DNA from 2 places in the Jatrophihabitans sp. YIM 134969 genome. Region 1 is predicted to be linked to the other one. Evidence: riboswitches for the same ligand, from Rfam matches in the RefSeq annotation. Region 1 holds a riboswitch; the other holds the start of a gene.
The links. A riboswitch is a leader RNA that binds a small molecule or an ion and turns the genes downstream of it on or off. The one in region 1 is predicted to bind cobalamin.
Positions count from the first base shown of each region.

Region 2: linked by a shared signal. The riboswitch ahead of ACXR2U_RS01485 (prenyltransferase/squalene oxidase repeat-containing protein) and the one ahead of ACXR2U_RS21310 (prenyltransferase/squalene oxidase repeat-containing protein) in region 1 are both predicted to bind cobalamin.

Region 1 is NZ_JBTJEQ010000058.1:573-14,517, reverse strand. Features, by position in the region: gene ACXR2U_RS21315 (purple acid phosphatase family protein) at 1-1,449, shown strand, start outside; cobalamin riboswitch at 1,486-1,637, shown strand; gene ACXR2U_RS21310 (prenyltransferase/squalene oxidase repeat-containing protein) at 1,743-4,037, shown strand; gene ACXR2U_RS21305 (hypothetical protein) at 4,058-5,077, shown strand; gene ACXR2U_RS21300 (CbiQ family ECF transporter T component) at 5,155-6,294, shown strand; gene ACXR2U_RS21295 (ABC transporter ATP-binding protein) at 6,291-7,904, shown strand; gene ACXR2U_RS21290 (ECF transporter S component) at 7,949-8,746, shown strand; gene ACXR2U_RS21285 (hypothetical protein) at 8,743-9,576, shown strand; gene ACXR2U_RS21280 (nicotinate-nucleotide--dimethylbenzimidazole phosphoribosyltransferase) at 9,617-10,735, shown strand; gene gcvT (glycine cleavage system aminomethyltransferase GcvT) at 10,872-11,975, opposite strand; gene ACXR2U_RS21270 (oxidoreductase) at 12,004-12,378, opposite strand; gene lpdA (dihydrolipoyl dehydrogenase) at 12,551-13,945, shown strand, end outside.
Region 2 is NZ_JBTJEQ010000002.1:29,632-44,261, reverse strand. Features, by position in the region: gene ACXR2U_RS01500 (discoidin domain-containing protein) at 1-356, opposite strand, end outside; gene ACXR2U_RS01495 (TIM-barrel domain-containing protein) at 449-3,682, opposite strand; gene ACXR2U_RS01490 (ROK family transcriptional regulator) at 3,679-4,950, opposite strand; cobalamin riboswitch at 5,119-5,249, shown strand; gene ACXR2U_RS01485 (prenyltransferase/squalene oxidase repeat-containing protein) at 5,358-6,776, shown strand; gene ACXR2U_RS01480 (discoidin domain-containing protein) at 6,801-10,883, opposite strand; gene ACXR2U_RS01475 (methyltransferase domain-containing protein) at 11,200-12,642, opposite strand; gene ACXR2U_RS01470 (Gfo/Idh/MocA family protein) at 12,707-13,804, opposite strand; gene ACXR2U_RS01465 (TetR/AcrR family transcriptional regulator) at 13,792-14,400, opposite strand; gene ACXR2U_RS01460 (aldo/keto reductase) at 14,489-14,630, shown strand, end outside.

The DNA of each region.
Region 1 (13,945 bases):
CAGGCGTTCACGTTCACCGCGTTCGCCGACGTCGGCACCAACATCGCGCCGGTCGATCCGCAGTACGCGTGGAACAAGGACCCTGCGGTCGTCACCGACGCCGGCGGCACCTGGCCGCGGGGCGTCTTCGACAACAACTACTACAGCCCCACCGACCCGGTGGCGGGCACGGGCGGCACCGACCCCACACCGGCCAACACCCTCACCCAGCAGATGGCCTCGCAGCGGCCGGTCTTCACGCTGCTCGCGGGCGACATCTGCTACGCCGACCCCAGCGGCAGCGGCCTGCCCGCCGACGACTCGCTCGCCCTGACCGGCACGTCACCGGTCGGCGCGAACAACTACAACCCCTACGTCTGGGACGTCTTCCTCAACCAGATCGAGTCGCAGTCGGCGTTCACCCCCTGGATGTTCGCCACGGGCAACCACGACATGGAGCCGCTCTACGGCAACACCGAGTTCCTCGGCGGCCGGTCGGGCAGCCACGGCTACGCCGGTCACAAGGCGCGGCTCGACCTCCCGGACAACGGCCCGAAGAACTGCCCGTCGGTCTACAAGTTCGTGTACGACAACGTCGGTGTCATCTCGGTCGACGCCAACGACCTGTCCTACGAGATCCAGACCAACACCGGGTACTCCGACGGCGCGCAGCTGAAGTTCCTCGAGAACACGCTCCGCACCTGGCGCCAGGACCGGTCGGTCGACTTCATCGTCGCGTTCTTCCACCACTGCGCCTACTCGACGACCAACCAGCACGCGTCCGACGGCGGGGTGCGCGGGGCGCTCGACCCGCTCTTCAGCAAGTACCAGGTCGACCTCGCCGTGCAGGGCCACAACCACATCTTCGAGCGCACCGACCCGATCAAGAACGGGCACCCGACCCGGCAGGCTCCCGACGGCTCGACCATCACCCCGGCGACCGACGGCTGCACCTACATCACGGTCGGGTCCGGCGGCCGGCCGCGCTACCAGTTCCGGCCCGCGCCGAGCGCGGCCGCTCCCGCCCCTGCCGGCGTGACGCCGTACGGCCCGCAGACCCTGCCCGAGGGGCAGCGGTACCGCGGCTACCAGCCCGCGGGCGGACCCAACTCGGCCGAGAACAACACCGAGAACGTCGTGAACTCGTACGTGTGGTCGTCCGACGGCACCGCGGTCAACGCCTCCGGCTACCCGCAGGGGACGAAGATCCCCGAGGTCATCGACTGGTCGCAGGTGCGGTACGACGACTACGCGTTCATCGCCGTCGACGTGAAGCCCGCCGCGCCCGGCCGTCCGACCACCATGACCATCCGCACCCTCGCCGACAGCCTCCCGGGCACGGCGTCGCCGCTCACCGAGATCGACCGCATCACGTTCTCGCGGGTGGCCGGCAACAACCGGGTCCTCGCCACGCCGGGATCGGCCGTGGCGCAGCCCGGACCGGCGGCGGACGGTAGCCCCGCCGTCTGAGCGGACCCCCCTGTGCGGGAACCCACCGCGGCACGCCTCGACCGGGCGTGCCGCGGTGTGGTTCCATGCGTGTGCACCAAGCACGTCCAGGCGTGGGGAAAGCCGGTCCGAATCCGGCACTGACCCGCAACCGTGTGCCGATCGTGGGATCGGCGAGTCGGAACGCCCGCCCCGGACGTCCTCGTCGAAACGCCGTCGTGGTCTGCGGCGCGAGGTCTGCGCAGTGGGTCCGGCGTGTCCGGCGCTCCGCTCCACAGGTCCCGCGGGCGCGCACCGCCTGTGAAAGGGACCCTTTGCGTCACCGCTCCGCTCGCGCCGTCTCCGCCCTCGCCGTCCTCGGTCTCGTCCTGACCGGCGGGATCGGCCTGGCATCGCCCGCGTCGGCGGCCGCGACCACGCCCGACACCGGCACGCTCGCGCGCTACCTCACCACCCAGCTCGTCGGCGGCACCCACTACGAGCTCGGCGCCGGGTTCACCGACGTCGGCCTCACCGTCGACGGCGCGTTCGCGCTCGCGGCGACCGGACGCGACTCGGCCACGGTCGACGCGATCACGGGGTACCTGGACTCGAGCGTCGGGGCGAACTGGGTGCAGTTCGACGACGATCCCGCGAACTTCAGCGGGGGGTCCGCGGCCAAGCTGGCGGTGCTCGCCGAGGTCGCCCACCGCGACCCGCGCTCGTTCGCCGGGCTCGACCTGCTCCAGCTGCTCGCGGACAACGTGTGCACGGCCGCCCAGTCGACCGCCGACCCCACCGCGTGTGCGGGCGCGGGCAACTACCGACGCGCGACCTCGGTCTTCTCGCAGGCGCTGGGCGTCATCGCCCAGCAGCGCGCCGGCACGGCGAGCCCCGCGGCCGTCGACTACCTGCTGTCGCTGCAGCGGCCCGACGGTTCGTTCCCCAGCCTGATCCCGAACAGCAACGACTCCGACCCCGACAGCACCTCCATGGCCTTGCAGGCGCTGACGATCCTGCCGGCGGCCACTGCGTTCCCGGCCACCCCGGTCGCGGCGGCGATCACCGACGCGATCGACTACCTCGCCGGCAGCCAGCTCCGCGACGGCAGCTGGGGCCCGGTCTTCAACGGCGTGCAGAGCCACAGCACCAACTCCACCGCGCTCGCGATCCAGGCCTTCTCCATCGACGCGGCGACCCGGTCCGCGCAGAGCGCGCGCACCACCCGCGCCCTGGCGTTCCTCGGCGGCCTGCAGAACTCCGACGGCGGGCTGCCCGTCAACGACGACCGCGGCAACCCGGCCTCCGACGTCCGCGCCTCCACGCAGGTGCTGTCCGGCGTCGAGGGGGTCCCGTTCGGAACCCTCTCCGTCCCGTTGACCGTGAACCGGACCGCCACCACGGTTCCCGCGGCCGCCGCGGCCGCGCGGTACCTCGCGGGCCAGCTCACGCAGGGCGACCACCTCGAGAGCGACGGCTTCGTGCAGCAGAGCACGACGGGCGACCTCGCCTACGGCCTGCTCGCGAGCGGCGGCCAGGACGCGACGCTGGGCAAGGTGCTCGCGTTCCTCACCCTCGACACCACGCTGCGGTCCTACGTCGGCGGCGCCAACTTCGGCGACGCCGAGAACTCCGTCTACGCCGGCACGGCCGCGAAGCTCGCGACGCTGCTGGAGCTCAGCGGCTACGACCCCCACGACGTCGGCGTGAACCACGTCGACCTCATCGCCCGGTTCACGGAACTGATGGGCGCCGACGGCCGCCTCCACGACCGTTCCGACTTCGGCGACTACGCCAACGTGCTCGGCCAGTCGTTCGCCGTGCTGGCCCTCACCGGCGCCGGCGACACCGCCACGGCCGCGAAGGCCCGCGCGGCGTTGGTCGCGGCACAGTGCCCGGACGGCGGTTTCCCGGAGGAGTACGACCAGGCGACCTGCACCTCGGTGCCGGACGCCACCGGTCTCGCCGTCCAGGCGCTCAACGCCGGGCACGCCGCCGCGACGAAGACGGTGACGGCCGCCGCCGCGCCCGCCGAGCTCGTCGACGCGCTCGGGTGGCTGACGTCGCACCAGGCGGCCGACGGCTCGTACGCCGGCGCCCCCGGCGTCACGAACAGCACCGGGTACGCCGCCCTGGGTCTGCTCGCGGTCGGGCAGAACGCCACCGCGCCGCGGGCGTTCCTCACGGGTGTCGCGAACTCCGACGGTGGCCTCCCCGTCAGCGCCACCGGTGCGAGCAACGTGCTGGCCACCTCGCAGGCGCTCCCGGCGCTCGCCGGCCGGTCCTTCCTGCAGCTGACGCCGAGCGTCCTCGCGCCGGTCGACACGATCGTCGGCACGGACCCGCCGACCACGACGCCGCCCACCACGCCTCCCACCACACCGCCGACGACGCCGCCGACCTCGACGCCGCCCACCACCTCGCCGACCGGCATCGGCTCCAGCACGGGCGGGGCGTCCGGCCACGGCGGCACGGCCACGGACGTCGCGGGCGGCGACCTCGCCGACACCGGCGCGAACGTGCTCACCCCGCTGTGGCTCGCCGCCCTCGCGCTCGCCCTGGGTGCCGGGGCGACCGCGTACGGCGTCCACCGGCCCCGCCGCGCCTCCCACGCGGCGCGCCGACACTGATGCGGTCGATCCGCCGGCGCGTGCTGCACGTGGCGGCGGCCTCCGCCCTGGCCGTCACGGCCGGAGCCGTCACGGTGGCGGCGGGCCCCGCGGGGCCGGCCTCCGCCGCGACGTGCTCGGCTCCGAGCGTGCGGGTGATGGTGGACTTCCGGCCCCACACCGGGGGGAACCCGACCGCCACCTGGCCCGTGGGGTTCCAGGGCAACGGCAGCGCCGGGAACCTGGTCACCGCCTGCGTGCCGTTCACGTCGGGGATGACCGGGTACGCGGCCCTGCAGAACGGCGGGTTCACCACGGCCGGCACCCAGCACGACGGGCCCGCCTTCATCTGCCGCATCAACAACCTCCCGGCGCCGTCCGGCAACCCGGGCCCGCGGGCGAACGAGGCGTGCGCCCTGACCCCGCCCGCCTCGGCGTACTGGTCCTACTGGCACGCCAGCCCCGGTGACACCTCCTGGGAGTACAGCCAGCTCGGGGCGATGAGCTACCACTCCGAGCCGGGCAGCGTCGAGGTGTGGGAGTACGGCCCCACCGACCTCCAGGGCACCTACGGCCAGCCGCCCTTCACGCCGGCGTCGGTCTTGCCGGCGGCCGCCCCCGCGGGCGCCACCACTCCGCCCGCTCCGGGTGCGGGCGGCGACGGCGGCGTCATCGTCGGCCCGCGACCGACCGGCACCGAGAACGGCGGGTCGGGCGAGGGTTCCGGCCGTGCTCCCGGCGCCTCGACGTCCGGGCCGGGCCGGGGCACGTCGAGCGCGCCGGTGAGCTCGTCACCGGCGGGCGCGGGCGCGTCCACCGGAGCGGCGACGACACCCCCCGCCTCGCCCACCACGTCGACGAGCACCACACCCGGTGCGGCCGGTTCGGGGGCAGCGGGCGGCGCGTCGCCGTCGACCGTCGACATCGACACGATCGCCGAGCCCGCCGGCACCACACGCACCGGCACTCCGTGGGCGACCGTCGCGACCGTCGTCGCGCTCGGCGTCGTCGCGCTGCTCGGCGGCCTGTTCGCCTGGCGACGGAAGCAGAGCACACCCTGACCCAGTTGCGTACCCCGGGAACCGCCGCGCCCCCCGACGCGGCGGTTCCCGCGGACCCCGGGTCACCGCGACGGGCGGTGCGGCAGACGTCCGGGCGACTCCCCCGCGACCTGCACCCGATGGCGTGGTGGGCGTGGGCGATCGGCCTCGCCGCCGCGGCCAGCCGCACCACGAACCCGTTGTTGTTGCTGCTGATCCTCGCCGCGGCTGCGGTCGTCGTCACGGCCCGCCGCACCGAGGCGCCGTGGGCGCGCGCGTTCCGCTACTACCTGGTCCTCGGCCTCTCGGTGATCGCGATCCGGGTGGTCTTCCGAGTGCTGTTCGGCGGGGTCACCGGTGGCGGCGACGGCGGCACGACCGGCATGCACGTGCTGTTCCGGCTGTGGGAGGTCCCGCTCCCCGCCTGGATGGCGGGCGTCCACCTCGGTGGCGCGGTGACCGCCGAGAGCCTGCTCGGCGCGGTGTACGACGGCGTGCGGCTCGCCACCCTGCTGTGCTGCATCGGCGCGGCCAACGCGCTGGCCAACCCCAAGCGTGCACTGAAGGCCGTGCCCGGTGCGCTCCACGAGATCGGCGTCGCGGTCGTCGTGGCCGTTTCGGTCGCCCCGCAACTGGTCGAGAGCGTCCAGCGCGTCCACCGGGCCCGCAAGCTGCGCGGTGGCGGCGGCTCCGGACTGCGCGCGTTGCGCAGCATCGCGATGCCCGTGCTGCAGGACGCGCTCGAACGGTCGCTGCTGCTCGCCGCCGCGATGGACAGTCGCGGGTACGGCCGTCGGGTCGCCGTGCCGGCCGGGTTGCGCCGCACCACCGCCGGGCTGCTGATCGCCGGTCTGCTCGGCCTCTGCGTCGGCGCCTACGGCGTGCTCGACGGCACCGCGCCCGCCGCGCTCGGACTCCCGGCCCTCGCCGTCGGCGCCGCGTTGTGCGTGGGGGGCATCGCCCTCGGCGGGCGCCGCGTGGCGGTCAGCAAGTACCGACCCGACCCCTGGCGCCTCGCCGAGTGGGCCGTGCTCGGCTGCGGTCTGACGTGCGCGGTGATCATGATCGTCAGTTCCGGCTACGACTCGGCGAACCTCAACCCGTCGCTCACCCCGTTGTCGTGGCCGACGCTGCCGCTGCTGCCGGTCCTCGCGGTCGTCGTCGCCGCGTTGCCCGCGGTCCTCGCGCCGCCGCCCGCCACACCGGCTTCGCGTCGGGCCCGGGGGGCGACGTCGTGATCCGGTGGGAGCAGGTCACGGTGACCTACGCGGACGCGCCCCAGCCCGCCCTGCGCGACGTCGACCTCACCGTCGACGAGGGCGAGCTGTGCCTGGTGGTCGGTCCCACCGGTGCCGGCAAGTCCACCCTCCTCGGCACGGTGAACGGCCTGGTCCCGCACTTCAGCGGCGGCACCCTCGCGGGACGGGTCACCGTGGCCGGCCGCGACACCCGCACCCACCACCCCCGCGATCTCGCCGATGTCGTCGGTGTCGTCGGCCAGGACCCGCTCGCCGGGTTCGTCACCGACACCGTCGAGGAGGAACTGGCGTACGCCATGGAGCAACTGGGCGTGGCACCCGAGGTCATGCGCACCCGGGTCGAGGAGACGCTCGACCTGCTCGGGCTGGCGGGCCTACGGCACCGGGCGTTGTCGGAGCTGTCCGGCGGCCAGCAGCAGCGCGTCGCCATCGGGTCGGTGCTGACCGCGCACCCCCGGGTCCTCGTGCTCGACGAGCCCACCTCCTCGCTGGACCCCGTCGCCTCGGAGGAGGTGCTCGCCGCCATCACCCGCCTGGTGCACGATCTCGGCATCACGGCGGTGGTCGCCGAGCACCGCCTCGAGCGGGTCGCCCAGTACGCCGACCGCATCGTGGTCGTCCACGGCGACGGCCGGGTCACCGACGGTCCGCCCGCGCCGATGATGCACAGTGCACCGGTCGCGCCACCGGTCGTGCACCTGGGCCGGCTCGCCGGCTGGGAACCCCTGCCGCTGTCGGTGCGCGACGCCCGCCGCCGCGCCTCCGAGCTGCGGAGCCAACTCCCGGCGGTGGCCCCCGAGGCCGCTCCGCGCCACGCGCTCCGCAGCGGTGTCGCGCTCGAGGCCCGCAAGATCGTGGTCCGTCACGGCGAGGTCGTCGCGGTCCGCGAGGTCGACCTCACGTTGCGGTACGGCGAGATCTCCGCTCTGATGGGCCGCAACGGCGCCGGCAAGTCGTCGTTGCTGTGGGCGGTGCAGGGTTCCGGTCGACGCGACGGCGGTCGGGTCGACGTCGACGGCGTCGACCCCGGCGACCTACCGGCGCGGAAGGCGCGCACGCGCGTCGGCCTGGTGCCCCAGACCCCCACCGACCTGCTCTACCTCGACACCGTCGCGGCCGAACTCGACCAGGCCGACCGTGAGACCGGCGGCGAACCCGGCGGCGCTCGCGTGCTGCTGGACCGGATCAACCCCGGCATCGCCGCGGACGCCCACCCGCGAGACCTGTCCGAGGGCCAGAAACTCGCTCTGGTCCTGGCCATCCAGCTCTCGGCGGCACCGACCGTGGTCCTGCTCGACGAGCCGACCCGCGGCCTCGACTACGGCGCCAAGACGCGGCTGGTCGAGATCCTGGCCGAACTCGCGACGTCCGGGCACGCCGTGGCCGTCTGCACCCACGACGTCGAGTTCGTTGCACTGTGCGCCGATCGCGTCATCGTCATGGCCGAGGGCGAGATCGTGGCCGACGGTCCCACCCGGTCGGTCGTCGTCGCGTCCCCCGCCTTCGCCCCGCAGGTCGCGAAGATCCTCGCTCCCGCCGAGTACCTCACCGTCGGCCAGGTCGCGGCCGCCCTGGCGGGTGTGGCGTGAACGCCCGCGTGAACGCCGTGCGGCTCGGACCGCGCAGCACGGTGATGATCGTCATCGCGGGCGTCCTCGGCCTGATCTCGTTCTTCTGGCCGTTCCTGCTCGACCCCACGCACTTCGGCCTCGCCGACACCGCGCCGCTGATGTTCGGCGCGCTGCTCGTGCTGGTGCTCGCCGTGCTCATCGCCCAGATCTCCGAGGGCGGGATCGACAGCAAGGCCCTGGCGTTGCTCGGCGTCCTCTCCGCGGTCAACGCCGCCCTGCGACCGCTCGGGGCCGGGACGGCCGGCATCGAGACGGTGTTCTTCCTGCTCGTGCTGGCCGGTCGGGTGCTCGGACCGGGTTTCGGCTTCACCCTCGGCTGCACCAGCCTGTTCGCGTCGGCGCTCATCACCGGCGGCGTCGGACCGTGGATGCCGTACCAGATGTTCGGCTGCGCGTTCGTCGGTCTGGGCGCAGGGTTGCTGCCCGCCCTGCGCGGCAAGGCCGAACTGGTCATGCTCGCGGCCTACGGGACGTTCTCCGCGTTCATGTTCGGGTTCCTGCTCAACTTGTCGTTCTGGCCGTTCGTCGCGGGCTCCGAGACCTCGATCTCGTTCGTTCCCGGCGCCTCCGCGGCCGAGAACTGGCACCGCTACCTGGTCTTCGACCTCACGACTTCGCTCGGCTGGGACACCGGCCGGGCGGTCACCAACCTGCTGACGATCCTCGTGGTCGGCCCGGCCGTGCTCGCCGCCCTGCGCCGGGCGTCGCGCCGCGCCGCGTTCCACACCGTCGCCCGTTTCGACGCTCCACCCGCCGTCTCCTCCTCCGCCCCGACCCACGACAGGACCGCCGTCTCATGAAGCTGTTCACCGGACTCGCCACCCTCGCGGTCGCGGTCGCCGCGTGCCTCGTCCCGACCACCAGCGCCGCCGCCGCGGCCGCCCCGACCCTGACCGTCACGGCGCCCGCGACCGTCACGGTCGGGGTGAAGGCGAAGATCGTCGCCACCGTGACTCCGACGACCGCCACCGGCACGGTGCGGTTCACTCCGGCCGGCGGGAGCGTGGCGCCGGGCTGCGGCGCGGTGCCGGTCGCCAGCGGCAAGGCCGTCTGCAAGATCCTCTTCAGCTCGACCACGCCGGTCAAGGTGACCGCGCGGTTCACCAAGAGCAACGGGACCGCGGTGTCGGGGTCCGTGGTCGTCTCCCCCGTCGACGGCGCGGCGGGCCAACTGGTCGGCGGCGTGGGTGCCTGCACCCGCCGCACCGGCGCGCTGGTCGCGGTGAGCTACGGCGCGTGGGGCGGCCCGATCGTGCGGGGCTGCGACACCACCCTCACCACCGGCATCGACCTGCTCACCACCGCGGGTTTCACCACCACCGGCACCCAGCACGACGGCCCCGCGTTCCTGTGCCGCATCGGCCACCCGTACTGGAAGTCCGGCACGCAGTACCCCACGCCTGCCACCGAGGCCTGCGTGAACACCCCGCCGGCCGACGCCTACTGGTCCTACTGGATCGCGCCGAAGGGTCAGACCACGTGGAGCTACAGCCCGCTCGGCGCGTACTCCAGCAACCCCACCCCGGGCTCGGTCGAGGCCTGGACGTTCGGGTCCACCGACGTCGGCGGCACCACCGGCCAGCCCCTGTTCACGCCGAACCAGATCCGGGACGGACTGCCCACGACCTAGGCCCAGGCCCCGACACCGACGGACCCCCTAGAGTTCGGGCGTGACCGACCCGTCCGCCCCGCTGCGCGACCTCGTGACGCTGGGGCTCGACATCCCCTGGCCCGACCCCGACGCCGAACGCGCCGCCCGCGAGCACCGGCTCGAGCGGGCACCGGGCCGGCCGGTGACGCCGTACGGCTCGCTCGCCACCACCGCCGAGTGGTTGGCCGGCGTGCAGGGCGTGTTCCCGCCCCGCCCGCCCGCGGATCCCCGGGTCGTCGTCGTCACCTCGCGGCACGTCGGCGCGCGGGACGGCCGCACCCTCGACGACCACCTCGTGGCCTCGACCACCCTCGCCGAGGGCACCTCCCCGCTGCAGCGGCTCGCCCCCACGCGCGGCGTCACGGTCGAGACCGTCGACGCCGGCGAGATCGGCGACGTCGCGGTCGAGGACGCGAACCTCACCACGTCCGTCGTCGACGGCGTCGACCACGGCGCGACCCTGGCCGACTCCTGGATCGACGACGGCGCCGACCTGCTCGTGCTCACCGCGGTCTCGGCCGGCGGGTCGACCCCCGCGGCCGCGCTGGTCGCGGTGCTGACCACGACCGAACCGGTCCTGGTCGCGGGCCGCGGCTCCGGTCTCGACGACGTCGGGTGGGCCGTCAAGACCGCGGCGATCCGCGACGCCCGCCGCCGCGGTCACGACGCCCGCCACGACACCGACGCCCTGCTCGCGACCGTGGGTGGACGCGACCTCGCGATCCTCGCCGGGATCGTGCTGCAGGCGGCGAACCGCCGCGTGCCGGTGCTGCTCGACGGCGTCAGTGCCGTCGCCGCGGGCCTCGTCGCCCGCGACGTCTCCCCGCGCATCACCCGCTGGATCCGCGTGGCGCACGCGGGCACCGACGCCGCCGAACGACTCGCGGTGCAACGGTCCGGCATGCAGCCGATGCTCGACCTCGAGCTCTCGGGCGTGGGCGTCGCGGCCGGCCTCGGCGGTCTGCTCGCGATCGGCCTCGTCGACACCGCCGCCCGCCTCGCCGACGCCCCCCTCTCCTACGCCGCCCCCGCACCGGACCCCGATCCAGAACCCACGCCCGATCCAGAACCCACGCCCGATCCGGAACCCACGCCCGATCCGGAACTCACGCCCGATCCGGAACCCGGAGCCGCCTGACCTGGCGAGTGGTCACCTTCCCCGGTGAGTGGTCAGCAAGTTCCGCCCACTCACGGGGAGAAGTGCCCACTCGCCGGGTCGTCCCGGGGCGGGCAGGCCACGTGACCCCTGCGCCGGACGAGCCGACGAGGGGACCTCAGCGGACGTGTGAGGGCACGAACGGCGGCTTGACGACCACGACGGGCACGGAGCGGCCGCGGACGTCGACGGCCAGGGTGGCGCCGTCCTCGATCCCGGCGGCGGTGTCGAGCAGGGCGAGCGCGATGCCGGCGCCGAGGGTCGGGGAGAACGTGCCGCTGGTGACGACGCCGACGGGCGCACCGTCGGCACCCACGACCGTCATCCCGTCACGCGGGACCCCGCGGCCCTCGACCCTCAGCCCCCGCAACGACCGGCGCGGGCCGGCCGCCTTCTCGGCCACCACGGCGTCGTGGCCCGCGAACGTCGCCTTCCCCCACCCGACCGCCCAGCCGCTGCGGGCCTGGACCGGGGAGATCGCAGACGACAGCTCGTGGCCGTGCAGCGGATACCCCATCTCGGTGCGCAACGTGTCGCGGGCGCCGAGGCCCGCGACCTGACCGCCGGCATCGCGGACGGCCGCGACCAACCGGTCCCACAGCGCGGGGGCGGCGGAAGACGGCAGAACGATCTCGTAGCCGCGCTCGCCGGTGTAGCCCGTGCGGCAGACGACGGTCTCGGCGCTGATGGCGGGGTCGACGTCGGCGAAGGACATGTAGTCCAGGCCGGTCGGCAGGCCGACGGCTGCCATGACGTCGTCGGCGCGCGGGCCCTGCACCGCGAGCACGGCGTACTCGGCGTGCACGTTGAGCACCTCGACGGTGTCGGGGGCGTCGGCGGCGATCCGCGCGATGACGGCGTCGGCGTTGGCCGCGTTCGGGACCAGCAGCAGGTCGTCGTCGGCACGCAGGTAGACGATGAGGTCGTCGACGACGCCGCCGTTCTCGTCGAGCAGCATCGTGTACTGCGCCTGCCCGGGGCCGATGCGGTCAAGATCGTTGCTCAGGACAGCGTTCACGTGGGCGCGCGCACCCTCGCCGCGGACCAACGCCGTACCCAGGTGCGACACGTCGAACAGCCCGACGGTCTCGCGCACGGCGGTGTGTTCCCTGATGACGCCCGCGCCGGCGTACTCGATGGGCATGTCCCACCCGGAGAAGTCGGCGAACTTGGCGCCGAGCGCTTCGTGGCGGTCGTGCAGGGCGGTGTGTCGGGCGTCCACGCGGCGAGGCTAGCGAGGACGGCGGGGATCAGGCGGACGGGCCGCCGAGGCCAGGGGTGCGGCAGCTGTCGGCCGCGCTCCGGGCGCGGGTCCAGTCCCGCATCCGGGCCGGGTAACCGGTGACCGCGACGTCGTGCAGCGGGACCGCCTGCTTGCGGGCGAACGACCGCGCCGCGTGGGCGTCACCGATGCGCCGCCGTGTCCACTCCCCGCTCGGCGCGACCAGCACGACCGTGGTGCCGGTCACGCGGGTCGCCGGCTCGAGGTAGGCCTCGACACCGGGGTGGGCCGCGGCGAACCGGCGCAGGTGCTCCACGTCGGCCTTGTTCGCGTCCCGGTCCAGGGTCGGCGTCGCGTCGACGACCCGGTGCGGGTGGGTGCGGTGCGCACGCCGACGGAACACCTGGACTCCTCCCCGAGTCGGGTGGCACGGACGTCGAGGGACGCCGGCCTGACCGCCATCGTCGCCGCGACCTCGCGGTGGCGCCTGTGGCGTGACTGGGTGCTGGATGGGAACGTCGCGTTCGCTGCGGGCACACGGCCCGCTCCACGCGGGCGGGACCCGCGGTGACAAGATGGTGACGACGGGTGCACCGGCCCGTCCGGGTGCCACGCGCCCGTCGCGAGCCGCTGCCCGCACGTGGGTCAGCAGAGGGAGCGCCACCGTGACCAGCCAGTCCGCCGACATCGTGATCTTCGGCGCGGGGAGTGGCGGGTACGCCGCTGCGCTGCGCGCCGCCGAACTCGGCAAGCAGGTGGTCCTCATCGAGAAGGACAAGGTCGGCGGGACGTGCCTGCACCGCGGCTGCATCCCGACCAAGGCGCTGCTGCACGCGGGTGAGGTCGCGGACTCCGCCCGCGAGAGCGCCCAGTTCGGCGTCAAGGCCACCTTCGACGGCATCGACATGAACGCGGTCAACTCCTACAAGGACGGCGTGGTCAACCGACTGTGGAAGGGCCTGCAGGGCCTGCTCAAGCAGCCGAACATCACCATCGTCGAGGGCGAGGGCCGGCTCACCGACGCCCACACCGTCACGGTCGGTGAGAACTCGTACACGGCTCCCAACGTGGTCCTGGCCACGGGTTCGTACTCCCGCACGCTGCCGGGCCTCGAGGTCGACGGCACCCGCATCATCACCAGCGAGCACGCGTTGACGCTCGACCACGTGCCGGGCTCGGCGATCATCCTGGGCGGCGGGGTCATCGGCTGCGAGTTCGCCAGTGCCTGGAAGAGTTTCGGCACCGACGTCACCATCGTCGAGGCCCTCCCGCACCTGGTGCCGCTGGAGGACGAAGCCAACTCCAAGCTGCTCGAGCGGGCCTTCCGACGCCGCAAGATCGCCTTCAAGACCGGCGTGCGGTTCACCGGTGCGCAGGCCACCGACTCCGGCGTCACCGTCACGCTCGAGGACGGCTCGACCCTCTCGGCCGACGTGCTGCTCGTCGCCGTCGGCCGCGGCCCGACATCCCAGGGGCTCGGCTACGAGGAGGCGGGCATCGCCATGGAGCGCGGCTTCGTGCTCGTTGACGAGTACTGCCGCACCAACGTCGACGGCGTCTACGCGGTCGGCGACCTCATCCCCACCCTGCAGCTCGCCCACCTCGGGTTCGCCGAGGGCATCCTCGTCGCCGAGCACATCGCGGGCGTGCCGGTCGTCCCGATCGACTACGCGGGCGTCCCCCGCATCACCTACTCCGACCCCGAGGTCGCGTCCGTCGGACTCACCGAGGCCCAGGCGGTCGAGCGGCTCGGCGCCGACGAGGTCAAGACCCTCACCTACGACCTCGGCGGCAACGGCAAGAGCCAGATCCTCAAGACGCAGGGCGCGGTCAAGCTCGTCGCCGAGAAGGACGGCCCCGTGCTGGGCATCCACATGGTGGGCGCGCGTGTCGGCGAACTCATCGCCGAGGCGCAGCTGATCTACAACTGGGAGGCGCTGCCCAGCGACGTCGCCCAGCTGGTCCACCCG
Region 2 (14,630 bases), on a different contig from region 1:
CCGTCTCCGAACGCCAGCGACGTCCACATCGGGAGACTGGCCCGCTTCTCGAAGGAGTCCGGCTGACCGTAGAACCCCGCGAGTTCCGCCTGGGTCTGGATCGGCGAGGCGCTGTACCCGACGCCTTCGGCCGGCACGCGCGCCGCGAGGTAGCCGTTGCCGATGAAGGCCGGCGCGTACCCCGCCCCGGTGTCGGTGGTCGAGAGCACCCACCCCGCGGCGGACGACGCCGCGGGGGCCGCGGGCGCCGCGGCAGCGGGGCCACCGGCGACCGTGGCCGTCGCAGCGGCGAGCACGCCCAGGGTCAGAGCGGAGACCCGCGTGCGCAAGGGGATGGTGCGGACCGAGGTGGTCATGGTGGGTCGCCGTTCTGGAGGAGGTGGGGCGGGGAGGTGTGGTGCGGGGCCGGGTCGGCGGACGCAGGGCGTCCGCCGACCCGGCGCGGTGCTCAGCTGTACGAGACGACGAGCGTGTCGTGCACGGTCCGCTTCGGTGCGTGGACCGTCAGCGTGCGCGTGGCCGAGTCCCACGTCCACGACGCCGCCGTCACCCGTGTGCCGTTGATCTTGACCACGGTCGGCGCGGTGGCGTTGGTGAACCGCACCGTCCAGGCCCGGCTCTGGACCTGACCCGAGAACGCACCGATCGCGGCGCCGATCGTGACCTTGTTGCCCGCCGCGGCGATCGCGGTGGTGGCCGAGCGGGTGGACGACGTGGTGCCGTCGTCCTCGTAGAGCGTGCTCGACCCGTTGGCGCCCTGTGCAACGGTCACCGTGGCGGCGGTCAGCGGGTTCTGCACGTCACCGGTCACGTTGTTCGTGCGGGTGGTGACGATGCCGCCGGAGCGGACGAACACGGGCATGGTCGACAGGTCGGTGGTGACCTGCGCGGTGGTGCCGCCCTTGTAGGTCTTGCCGGTGAACCAGTCGGTCCAGGTGGACCCGGCCGGGAACCACACCGACGACGTCGAGCTCGTGCCGGGCGTGGTGACCGGAGCGACCAGGAAGTCCGACCCGTACAGGTACTCGTCGTCCGCCTGGGCGTAGGCCTCCTGCTGGTCCGGGTACTGCAGGTACAGCGGGCGCACGATCGGCAAGCCGGTCGTCTTGGCCTGCTGGGCCAGCGTGTACGTGTAGGGCACCAGGTTCTCCCGCAGGTTCAGGAACGCGTCGGCCGAGCTCTCCGCCGCCGGGCCGTACTGCCAGGGCAGCCGGTCGCTGTGGTTGGAGTGCAGCCGGTCGATGGGCTGGAACGTGCCGAACTGCACCCACCGGGCGTAGAGGTCGTCGGCGAGCTTGGTCGAGCCCGGTTCCGACCCGGGGAACTGCGTACCCCCGGTGTGACCACCGATGTCGTGGCTGATGGACGGCAGACCGGTGGCCGCACCCTCACCCGGGGTGTAGCCGACCTCGTAGGCGAGCGTCGCCCAGTCCGACGTCGTGTCACCGGTGAAGTGCAGCGTGGTGCGCTTGTCCGCCCACGGGCCGGTTTCCGCGGGAGTCGAGTTGCCGTACCCGCCGGTCGAGAGCGTCCCGTAGGCCCGGGAGAACGCGAACCCGCGGTCGACGGTCTTCTGGGTGTAGTCGGCGTACGCCTGGTTGATCCACGCGTCGCCGGTCACGCCCGGCAGGCTCGAGGTCGAGGAGTCGCAGCACCAGTCCATCCACCACAGGTCATTGCCCTGTGCCTGCATGGTGTCGTGCAGCGAGAGGTACGCCGCGAGCTGGTCGGGGTCGCCGAAGTCGAAGACGTAGCAGTCCTGACCGCCGCCACCACAGGCGCCCGGCTTGAGCTTGCCCTTCGCGATCGCCTGGGCCGCCGCGAACTGCGGGTCCGACGCCAGGATGCTCGGGTGGATGTTCAGTGACGTGTGCAGGCCCTGCGCGTGGGCCCAGTCGAAGTACGCCTTCGGGTCCGGGAACTTGCTGGGGTCGATCTCCCACCCGTTCCACTGGTTCGGCACCTTGAAGTCGGTGTCGGTGACCAAGACGTCGAGGGGCACGCCCTCACTGCGGAACTTCGGCAGGATCGTGTTCTCGTAGTCGGCCGCCGTGCGGTCGTAGTACTCCGAATACCAGGTGCCGTAGGCCCAACGCGGCAACAGCTTGGCCGGTCCGGTCAACGTCGACAGGTCCTGCAGTGCCGCGCCGTACTGCTGCCCGTAGCCGAAGACGTAGCCGTCCTGGTAGGGCTTGCCGCCGTGCGACGGACGCGGGGTCACCTTGCGCACGGAGGGGTCGAGGACGGCGGACGGGGTGTCGTCGATGAGCGACCAGCCGTCCTGGTAGAGCAGTCCGGGGTTGGTCAACGCCCCGGCGTCGACGCCGTCGATGCTGCGGCGGTACCCGCCGAGCGGGGCGTGCGGATCGAGCACGGGCGAACCCGACTCGACGAACGCGACCGTGTCGACGTTGACGTTGCAGCTGGCAACGGTCGGGCAGCCGAGGGTGACCTGGTCGGTCCCGGCGGTCAGCGCGACGGGCACGGTGATCGTCCGCCACGTGTCCCAGCTGCTGGTCGGGCGCAGGGTGACGGTCGTCGGTGCCGCCGAGCCGACCTGGACGGTCATGGTCCGGGTCTGGACCGGCTGCGAGCCCGCGGTGCTGTTGGCGTACCGCAGCTGAAGCGAGGCCTTCCCGGTCTTCGGCACGCGGGTCACGGTGAACGTGTCGGACGCGCCGACGTTCTCCAGCCCACTGAGGAAACCCTTGGCGGAGTAGCCGTTGTGGTCGGTGGCGACCTTCGCGCCGCCGGCGAGCGAACCGGTCTCGGCCTGGCAGACCGCACCGAAGGCACACGGCGTGACGACCGGCGCCGCGACCGGCGGGTAGTCGGCGCCCGGCGTGAGCACCGCGACGTTGTCGAGGTTGAGGTTGCCCGAGTCGTTCGCGGACCGCGCGACGGTGACGGTGTGCGACCCCGCCCCCAGCGTGACCGAAGCCCGGGCGACGGCCCACGTGTCCCAGTTCGCCGTCGGCGGCAGGCTCAGGGTGGAGGCGGGACCGCCGTCGGCGGACACGCTCAATGTGCGGGTGGTGATCTGACCGTCGCCGCCCTGGAAGTTGGCGTAGCGCGCGGCGAGGTCGTAGGTGCCGGCCGTCGCGACGTTCACGCGGAAGCTCAGGGCGTTGCCGACCTGTTCGAAGCCCGCGACGAACCCGCTCCCGGAGAAGTCGGCGTGGTTGGTGGCCTCGGTGAGGCCGGTGAGGTCGAGACCCTCGGCCTCACACCGCACTCCGACGGTGCAGCTCGGCGCGGCCGTGCCGCTCCACGGGGTCGCGGTGATCCGGTGGCCGCCGTCGTCCACCTTGAGCTGGAGGTTGTTCGCGGTGAACGGGCCGGACCCGACCTTGTAGCGCAAGGTCACGGCGTTCGTGTCGATGGTCAACCAGCCGTTGACGACCTTGGACGTGAAGGCCGTCTTGGCGAACGAGTCGCGCCCGACCGCGTTGAACGTCGCGGCGTCGAGGAACGCGCCGTCACCGGCGTACTCGGTGCGGATGAGGGTGGGCGAGAGCACCTCGAAGCGGGCCTGACCGGACACGACCGCGTTGCGGGCGGCCGGCACGGTCGCTGCCGCGACCGCGGGTGGCTGCGACGCCACGGCGAGGCCCACGCCGAGCGCGGTCGCGGCGAGAGCGGCGACCGAGCGACGCACGGCGGGACGGAGGGGACGTTTCACAGACGAACTCCTGGATCGGTGGGGAGGGACACGAGGGGCAGGGTCGGAGGACGGGGTGGGGCGGTGGTCGGGCCGCGGCCCTGGGACCGGTCGGCGAACTGGGTGGTCTCGGTGAGCACGAGGCTCAGCGCACCGACGAGTGAGGCCCGCTCGCCCAGCGGCGAGACGGTGAGGTCGACCGGCGGGCCGAAAGGCAACGTTGTCAACGCGGCCCGGACGGGGTCCTCGAGCAGGGACCCCAGGGCGACGAGCTCACCGCCGAGGACGACGCGCGCGGGGTCGAGGACCAGGACGAGGTCGGCCAGCGCCTGGGCCAGCACCGACGCGCCGTCCTCGACCACGCGACGTACCCGGTCCGATTCATGGGCACGTTCGACGAGTTCGGCGATGGTCGTCGCTCCCCCGCGGGAACCGATCCGACGCAGCATGCCGTCGCCGCCGGCGTAGAGCTCGAGGCACCCGCGGCGCCCGCACCAGCAGCGCTCGGCACGGTCGTGCACGGTCACGTGCCCGAACTCGCCCGTGTACCCGCTGCGACCGCGGAGGATCCGGCTGCCGCGCGCGACGCCGAGGCCGATGCGGCTCGCGACCTTGACGTAGAGCACGTCACCGTCGCCCGAGACCGGTTCGCGCAGGGCCTCGCCGAGCGCGCCGAGGTTGGCGTCGTTCTCGGTGACGACCGGGATGTCCCACCGGTCGGCCACCCGCTCGGCCAGTACTGAACCGTTCCATCCCGGCAGGACGTCGGGGACCGCCAACCGACCGCCGCCGGCCGTCACGGGCGCGGCGATGCTGATCGCGGCCCCCACCAACGCGTCGGCGTCGACGTCGGCCTCGGCGACGGCCTGCTCGATCTTGGCGAGCACCAGGTCGATGCCCCGGTCGGCCGTGTGGTCGCGCGGCACGGTGGTCCACCGTTCCGCCAGCACGCTGTGCGACAGGTCGCCCACGGCGACGGCGACGTGCCGCACGCCGATGTCGACGGCGATGGCGGTTCCGGCGGACTTGTCGAGCGCGACCTGGGAGGCCGGGCGGCCGGGAGTACCGGCCGCGGCGGGCGGACGCTCGGCGATGAGTCCGCGAACGGCGAGTTCGTGGAGGAGGCTCGAGATCGTGGCCCGGGAGAGCCCGGTGTGCTCCACCAGTTCGGCCCGGGTGGCCCACCCGGCGCCTCGGAGGACACCGACCACGCGCGCCCGGTTGGCCGCGCGGAGGGCCCCACTCGTGGGCTGCACCCGCCGGGGGGCGGGCAGCACCTGCTGCGTCACTGCGTCGGAACCCCTCTCGCGACCTCGTCGTCGTCGTGCCTCGGGCACTGTGCTCCGCGAGGTCGAATTCCGTCAAGACTTGTACAAAACCGACCGGTTTCTGCTGGGGCGTCGACCGCCTCCGCGTCCGACGTCACCGACGTCGGGCGACGTCCCGCCGGCGGTGGGTCTCGCGTGTCGCGGTACGTTCCGCGCCAGCGACTGACAGGGGAACCCGGTGAGAACCCGGGACTGACGCGCAACGGTGAGGCCGGTCGACCGGCCCGAGTCCGAACACCTGGCGGTCGTCGTGTCACTGCGGAAGCCTGTCCACGCGAGCGGGCGGCGGCCGCCCGGCTCCTGCGACCTCCGGGCTGCGGTGCGGGGCGTTCGACGCCTGCGCCCCCACCCGAGGAGCTCGATCCCCGATGCCCACGCCCTTCCCCCGTCGCGCCGCTCTCGGCCTGACCGTCCTGGCCACCACGACCGCGTTGGCGACCACGCTGGCCGTCCCCGCCGCGGCGACCTCGACCTCGGCCGCCGTCGCGACGTCGGTCCAGCGCGGCGTCACGTACGTCAAGACGTTGCAGGCGTCCGACGGCAGCTTCACCACCTCGGGCCTGTCGAACGAGTGGGCGTTCAGTGCTCTCGCCGCCGCCGGCACCGCGGCCGTCGACGTCGTTCCCTCCGGCAACACCGGGGGGAACGCCCGGGCGGTCTACCGCAACCAGGTCGCCGCGAGCACGTGGCCGAGCAGCGCTCCCGTCGTCACCGACTACGAGCGCGGGATCCTCAACACGTACGCGGCCGGCACCGACCCGGCACGGGTCTCCGCCCAGCGCAACCTGCTGGCCGACCTGGCCTCGTACTGGCAGCCCGCCGCGCCGGGCTACTTCGGTCCACCCGCGAACTTCAACGGAACCGTGTTCGGCCTGCTCGCGTTGGCGGGCGCGCGCACCCAGTCCGGCGCGGCGCGGGTCCCGCAGCGACTGCTCGACACCGTGACCGCGGTGGTCCGCGCGAACCAGCACGACGACGGCGGGTGGGACTTCACCCAGGCCGCCGGCAACGCCACCCGGCTCGCCGCCACCAGCGACATCGACATGACCGGCGCGGCGATGGCGGCCCTGTGCAGCAGCGGCGTCCCCGCCACCGACACCGCTGTCGTCGCCGCGCGCAACTTCCTCGCCGGCAAACTCGTCACCACTACCGGTGCGTTCAACTCCGCGTTCGGCGCGAACACCGACTCCAACGGCTGGGCGGTGTCCGGTCTGAACGCGTGCGGGATCCCTGCGCAAGGCGGCACTTTCACCACGTCCGCCGGCAAGACCCCGGTCGACTTCCTCATCGCCCAACAGCTGAGCGCGAGCGGCGGGTTCAGGTACCAGCCGTCCAACACGACCGCGACCGCGTACTCCTCGATCGACGCCCTCCGCGCCCTGGCCGGCGGCGGGTTCACCGCGGCACCCCCGACGCCCACCGGTGGTGCGGCCCGTTGGGTGGCCACCACCTCCTTCACGTCCGGCACCGCGACGAGCGTGGCGCTCGTCGTGGACACCGGCGCGACCGGCGGCCTCACCGTGTGCAAGGTCCCGTTCGTGCCGACGTCGACCACCACGACCCTCGGTGCGGTTCTGGACGCCGCCGCTGCGAACGCGTCACCGTCCGGGTGTGTCACCGGCGCGTCGCCGACCTCGGGGACCGGCACGATCACCGCGCTCAACGGCAGGACCAACACGGCGTCCTCGACGTGGAAGCTCAGCATCGACGGGTCGAGCGCGAGTACCGCCAGCCGCGGCGCGGTCGTCAAGCTCGGCGACACCGTCTCGCTCGCGTACGGCAGCTGATCCGTGGGCCGGTCGGCGCGTCGATCAGCGCGCGCCGACCCGCGGGGCGTTGTACGCCTGCGCCCACACGCGTGGTCCTCCCGCGACCGGGGTCGCTGCGGGCCACGACACCGTGACCGTCCGCGACTCCCCCGGCAGCAACCAGAAGTAGTTGTCGTCGTAGAACGCGGGGAGAACGCGCTTGCCCGCGGCGTCGCGGACCGAGAGCCGGACCATCGCCGCCACCGTCGTGCCGGCGTTGCGCACGGCTACCGAGCGGCGGGCGTCGCCGCCGGCGGGGTCCATGGCGGCGGTGCTGACCACGAGCCTGGTGGGCGCGCCCGTGGTGAGCACCTGCATGTCCGTCGGTTTGCGGTAACGCCAGTAGGTGTTGCGGGACACGACCCGGCGCGCCCGGTCGGTGAACTCCAAGCGCAGCAGGTGCAGGGCAGGGAGGTTCGCCTTGAACGGCATCGCGAAGGCCTTGCCCGTGGTGGTCGGGCCCACCGTCACCGCGCGCTTCAGCGTCCGCAGCACCGTTCCGTCCAAGGCGTACAGCGTGGCGGTGACGACACCCCGTGCCTGACGGGTCGTGTTGTTGGCGACCTTCACCGTCCAGTCCGGGAGCGATGCCTGCACGTGTACCGGTTCGCACGCGCTGCGCGCGCCGTAGTAGGCGCCGTTGACGTCGAAGTCGTAGTCGTAGGTCTGCCACACCGTGGAGTACCAGGCCGGGTGCGACATCCAGAGCAGCAACGCGGTCGCGTCACCGGTGAGGTTGGCGTTCCAGGCCTCGAACATCGCGCGGTGGTTCTCGTAGTTCACGAACTGTGCCCGCCGGCAGAACTCGTCGAGCGTCGACGACGCGCCCAACCGCGCGTCGATCGCTGCCTGGTAGGAGGCGGTCTGCTGGTTGGCCGTCGGTGACCAGTCGTGGTGGTTCCAGACCTCGGTGATCGGCCACCCGGGCTCGTCGCCCACGAGGTTCTGCATGGTCTCGGTCACCGGGACCACCGGCATGCCGATCTCGGTGTGGAAGCCGAACGCGCCGGTGTCGTAGCTGTCGCGGTCGTAGTAGGCCGCGGGCTCGATCCACCGGTACGGCCCGTGGCCGCTGACGACCCCGCCCGCCGAGTTGGGCACGTACAGCGTGCCCGGGTGCAACTGCGTGACCGCTGCGGCCATCCCCTGCCCCAGGTGCAGCGGCGGTTCCTCCTCGTTGGCACCGCACCACACGACGATGCTCGGGTGCGTGCGGTAGCGACGGATCGTGTCGGCGGCGATGTCGACGTATCCGGGGATGTCGTCCAGGAACGTCCCGGCCTCCCAGAAGTCGTTCCACACCAGGAGTCCGTAGCGGTCGCAGAGGGCGTAGAGCTCTTCCCGGTCGCTGCTGCCGAGCCAGTTGCGCACCATGGTGAAGTTCATGTCACGGTGCATCCGCACCGCGGTCTCCAGTCGGCCCTCGGTGCGGCGCAGGAGTTCGTCCCAGCCCCAGTTGCCGCCGCGGGCGAACACGGGCACGCCGTTCACGCTGATGCGCAACTGGGTGACGCTGTTGTCGACGGCCTTGACGTCGGTCCAGGTCTGACCGTCGTCGGAGGCCTGGATCACGAAGGTGCGCGCGTACGCCTGCTCCCAGTCGATCTGGACCTGGTCGAACACGCGCGCGGCGCCGAGGTCCACCTGGATCCACTGGTCGTCGGTGTAGCTCGACGACCACCGTGTCCGTGGGTTGTCATCGGTGGCGTTGCCCGCGGGGTTGCCGTCGTCGGACGACGCCGTGGCCGGCTGGTGCAGCGCGAGATCGGTGTCGGGATCTGTCGAGTCGAGCACCGACAGCCGCCACATCGAGATGCCGTAGCCCGTGGCGCGCTTGTGGCCCTGGATCCGCAACCACCGTGCGGTGGTCGGGGGGAACGACTCGGTCTGGACGGCGGAATCGCCCAAGGCCGCCGCGTTGTCGACACTCTGCACGTCCGTCCACGCCGCACCGTCGGCCGAGACCTGCACGACGTAGTCGAGCGCGTAGGCGCTCTCCCAGGCGATCTGCACCTGGTCGAACGCGGTCGTCGCGCCGAGATCGACCTGGATCCACTGGTGGTCTTCGTGGCCGGAGGCGAACCGGGTGGTGGGATCGCCGTCAACGGCCAACGCCGGGCTGTGGCCGTCGTCCTCCTGCGACGACGCGGTCGCCGTGTGCCCCTCGGCGAGATCGTTGTTGCTTGCAACGGAGTTGACCACGGCCAACCGGTACATGGAGAACCCGTACCCGGTGGCCCGGCGCCCGAGAGCCACCCGCACGAAGCGTGCGTTCTGCGGGCCGAGGTCGACGATCTGTCCGGGAGCCGTACTTCCACTGCTCACGATGAACGTCGGGGCGGCCGACGGCGGCACGACGATCGGTTGGGCGCTCGCGAAGTCGAACTGGCGGATGCCGAACTGCACCGTGCGGGTGTCGCTGAGGGCGTTGGCGCTGCTGACGGTCACGCTCAGGTCGTGCAGGGCGGGCTCGCCGTACCCGTTCGGCCACCACAGCTCGGGGTTCTTCACCATCAGAGGCGCGAACTGGTCGGGGTCGAACACCACGTCGGTGCTGCTCGTCGCGGGAACGGTGACCTGTTGGGCCAGCGAGACGCGGTCGAAGGCGATGCGCACGGTGACCGTCTTCGCCTTCGCGCCGACGTTCCGCACCGGCACGACGACCCGCACGCGGGCGACGTCGACAGCGGGCAGGTTCGGCAGGGTGGTGTCGATCTGCGGGTCACCGATGACCACGGCACCGGTGCTGCGCAAGCGCACGTGGTTCCAGATGCCGCTCGCCCGGTCACGCACGGCGGGCATCCAGTCCCACCCGGACGAAGCGAGATACGTGGGCGAGTCGAGGTACAGGTGCCCACCCTGCACGAACGTGTTGCCGTTGTCGCTCTTGTCGCCGGGGTTACCCGGGTGGGGCATCGGCGTGATCTTGACGGCGAGGCCGTGCTGCCCGCCACCGGCGGCCAGTGCGGACGTGACGTCCCACCGCGCGCGGGCGAACGGGTGCACCAGGGTGCCGACGTTCGTGCCGTTCAGCCAGACGTCGGCCTGGTGGTTGATCCCGTCGAACTCCAACCAGACGTGCCGTCCGGATGAGGTGTCGAGACCACGCGGCAGGGCGAACACCCGGCGGTACCACCACGCGTGGCGAGACAGCGCCTCCGGGATCTCCAGGTTGGCGAATCCTTCGACGGGATCTGGGAAACGCTCCTGCTCGACCAGACTTGTCAGCACCGTGCCCGGCACGGTCGCCGGCAGCCAGCGCTCGACGCTGGTGCGCGGCGCAGCCAGGTCGGCACCGGTGGCAGACCCGGCGAAGTCGTCGAGGGTGAGCTCCCACCCCGACTCCAGCGGCACCGAGCCGTCGGCGGCGACGGTGAGCGCAGGCGCGGATCGGCGCAGGCCGTCCCAACTGGTCCACCCGCTCGCGGGCGGACGGGTCGCGGTGGTGGTCCCCCACACCTGGAAGCCGTTGAGGCCCACGGGGTTGGCGTTGGCCTGCGCGGTGGCGGTCATGCGCACCCAGCGGGCCTTCACCGGGGCGTCGAGCGTGATCGCCACGACCCCGCCCGGCCCGCTGGTGGTCGCGTAGACCTGCTTCCACGTCGTCGTGTCGGTGCTGACCTCGACAGTGAAAGCGGTCGCGGCGCTCGACAGCACCTGGCTGCCGTCGGTCTGCCCGTAGTCGCCGTCGAAGGGCGGGTCGGACGCGAGGGCCTCGAACGTCAGGGTCACGGCCTCGACGGTGCACGAGGCCTGCAGGTCCACGGTGATGCTCGCCGGCCCGTCACCGCCCGCGCGCCACCCGGAGCCTCGGACACCCACCTCGGACAACTCGTCGACCGCGAACGACGCCGGGGTCGCGGCGTAGGCGGTCGAACTGGCCGTCGCCGGCCGGAAGAGTGCGAGGTCCCGCCGCGTCGCGGCAGGCGGGCCGGCCGGAGCTGCTTCGGCACTCCCCGGCCATGCTGCGGCCACGCCCCACCCGGCCAACAGGGTGGCGCCACCGGTGAGGAAGGCCCGGCGGCTCGCACCGCGTGCCGGTTCGGCGTGGGTGTCGGACGGGCGGGCGGACGGCGAGCGGCTCATCGGCGAGTCCTCCAGGTGGGATCGGGATCTGACAGCGTTGTCATCACTCGAGACGCGATGACAACGCTGTCAATCTGCAAGGGCGAGACGGTCGAGTCAAGGGGTCTGCGCCGATTACTTGACGATGTGCCGCAATCGACCGACGCCCGCGCGAGGTGTCCGACTCGTCGAGCAATCCGCCGCACCCGCCGCAGGACGCCGAGCGGTCCTGCCCTCGGGAGCCCGCAGGAATCTCATCGCAGGTCCGCGGACTCCGGAATCGACGGCGGACCCATGCCCGCGATGCCAGGGCGAGGACGCGGCCGGTCGAACGCCGTCAGCGACGCCCCCAGGTCACGGCCGCAGCCACCGGCGGCGCGACACCGGCACGCAGTTCGGGATCGGGGGTTGCTCCGAGAGCGTCGTTGACCGTCGAGAACGCGATCCGCAGCGCCACGAAGACCGTGACGGCCATGATCTGCGCGTCGTCGAAGCCGACCTCCCGCAAGGACGTGACGTCGGCGGCGGTCGCGCCGTTCGGGTCGCGGGTGACCACCCGCGCCCACCGCGCTAGGGCGCTCTCCTGCGTGGTGAGCGCCGAGTCGTCACCGACGAGGACGCCTGCTGCCAGCTCGGCATCGGCGGCTGCGGCCAACTTCTGACCCCAGGCGAGCGAGCAGTACGCGTCGCCCAGGGTCGAGGCCGTGGCCGCCACGAGGATCCCGCGCGTCCGCATGTCGAGCCGTCCCTGCTTGACGCACCGTCCCAGCAGGGCGAACAACCCGTCCAGCGTCTCGGGCATGTGACCCCACAACCGCGAGGCGTTCATGACGTAGCCGAGGTCGTCGAGGTCCTCCTGCCGGAGGCGTTCGGCCGCGGCCGTCGTGGGCGCGGCGGACAGGAAGTGCCCCGGCGGTTCGTCGGTGTGCTCGGGAACGTCTCCGACGGGCTTGGTCGCGACGTAGCCGACGACGAGGATCACGGCGCGCAGGGGCAACCCGGCCCTCACCCGTTCGGCGGCCACGCCGCGGGCGTGGGCGAGGAACCGGTCCTCCCCCACGGCCGCGACGGCCTCGTAGCCCGGACCGGTCGAGGCCAGGGCGCGCGCGAAGTGGTCGGGGTCGGCGAACTCCCACGCGAAGGGGATGTCGTGTCGCGCCACATCCTGGAAACCCCACCGCTGCAGCAGTTCCTCACCGGCACCCGGACGCCCGAGCTTCACCATCGACGCCTGGTTGGTGACCTTCTCCGCCGTGGCCAGGGTGAACGGCGACAGCGCCCACGCGCCCGGGGACGCCTTGATGTGACCCCAGACCGTGAGGCCCAGGCGGCCGCCGGGGCGCAGGACACGACGCGCTTCGGCGACGGCGTCGGGCGTCGTGCCCCAGATGCCCCGGAAGCTCGTCACGACGTCGAACGTCTCGTCGCCCCACGGGAGCGCGTGCATGTCGCCGACCTGCAAGTCCGCGTCCGGCAGGCGGTCGCGGGCGACCGCGATCAGCCTCGCCGACGCGTCCAGGCCGGACACCTGCGCTCCGCGCGCTGCGGCCAACTCCGCAGCGAGTCCGGAACCGCACGCGATGTCGAGGAGGTGGTCGCCGGCTCCGACCCCCAGCAGCTGGTGCACGGCCACGTACTCACGGCAGTTCGCGGGCTCACTCAGCGTCGCGAACTCGGCCGCCCGCCGGCCCCAGCCCTCGTCCACCAGCGTCCACTGCGGTCGCGGCGCTCCGAGCTCGGGCCCGGAACCACCGACGGCATCGACATGATCGGTCGTCACGCCTCACCGTAACGGCGCGGACGGACGTCGACGGTGCATCTTCGGGCAGAGGCGGACCGTGCGGTCACACCTCGACGCGACGCCCCGTGACCGCCGAGCGTGTGACGGCGTCGAGCAGCCGGTGCCGACGCACGCCGTCCGCGAAATCGGGGACACGATGTCCGCCACCCGTGAGCTCCCGCCGGATCCCGGCGTAGGCGTGCGCGAGGGTGTGCAGGTGGGTCCGGGCGAGGTGCGGGAACTCGTCGTATCCCGCCGGCACCGGCATCTCGACGAGGGGGTCGCTGCGGCGCGCGCTGCGGATCGTCACCGGCGCGATGTGCGGGTGGTTCGCCGCGGTGGCGACGAGCGATCCCGCCGTCCCGTCGATCGTCAGCGAGAACCCCGCACCGGAGCTCGTACCACCGCGCTGGTGCGCGGACAGCACTGCACCACTGTGCAACGTTCCCGACACGGCGATCTGGTCGACCGACGTCATGGGCACGGATCGGCCGGTGCGGCCCAGCGGCACCAGCGGGTGGCGGGTCGCGGTGGTCGCCACGACGTCCATCAACTCCCCCACCACCATCAGCACCGGGTCGATGGCGTGGCCGAACCCGATGCCCAGCATCGAAGCACCCTGGTCGCGGTCGAGCGTGTACAGCGCGCCCTCCGACACCGGGGATCCCCACTCGGAGACGGACGAGAGAACCGTTGCACTGAGCACGTCGCCGACGTAACCGTCGGCCACCAGCGCCGCGAGCCACCGGAACGACGGTGAAGACCGCCCCTGCAGACCGACGAAGGTCGGCAGGCCCGTCGCGGCCGTCGCCATCTCCTGCGCCTCGTCGACGTCCAGCGCGAACGGCCATTCGCAGAACACGGCCGTGCCCGCGGCGGCTGCCGGCAGGACCAGTTCGCGGTGCCGGGGCGTCTTCACGGTGACGACGACGAGGTCGATGTCCGGCGCGGCCGCCAGTTCCTCGACCGAGGCGTAGGCCGGCGCTCCGTGGGCGGTGCCGGCCGCACGGCCGGCCGCCTCGGAACTGGCGACGAGACCGCGCAGGCGGAAACCACCGGCCGCGGCCATGGCGGGCAGGTGCGCACCTGCTCCCCAGCCGCCGGTCGCGCTCAGCCCGACCACGCCGACACCGACGGACTCCACCGGTGTCACCAGTTCCACGCGGACATCGTCGTCTCGACCACGCCGCGCAGTTCGCGGCGCCCGGCACCGCCGGCCGCCTGGACGGCGATGCCGAAGGACAGGGTCATGACGTAGCGTGCGAGACGCGCCGGGTCGGTGTCCGCGCGGAGGTCACCCTCGTCGACCGCACGCCGGAACCGCGCCTGCAGACCGGCCCGGGCCGTGTTGCGCCAGGCCGTCAACAGGTCGTGCACCGCCTGACCGGACGCACTGGCCGCGAGCGCACCCTGTACGCCCAGGCAGCCATGGGGCGAACCCGGACGGGTCGTCGCCTCGACCGCGCCGATCAGGAACGTCTCGACCACCTGACGTGCCGTCGGCTCCCCCACCGCACGGGCCGCGTAGGAACCCGGCCCCTCGGTGTAGCGCTCGAGCGCCCGCCCGAACAGCTGTTCCTTGTTGCCGAAGGCGGCGTAGAGGCTGGGTTTCCCGATCCCCATCGCCTCGGTGAGGTCGGTGAGGCTGGTGGCCTCGTAGCCCTGCCGCCAGAACACGTCGACCGCCCGGTCGAGGGCCTCGTCGAGATCGAACTCCCGCGGTCGGCCGGTGGCAGTGGTTCCCCGTGCGGCGTCCATGCAGCTGATCCTACGCGAGATCTCTACCGATCGGTTCAGAAGCTGCTACGGTTCTGTACCGAACGGGACACAACACGACGGAGGACAGATGAAGACCAGCAAGCTCGGCGATCTCGAGGTCTCACGCATCGGCCTGGGCGCCATGGGGATGAGCGCGTTCTACACCGGCGCCGGGCGATCGGACGACGACGCCGTCCGCGTCGTCCAGCGCGCCGTCGACCTCGGGATCA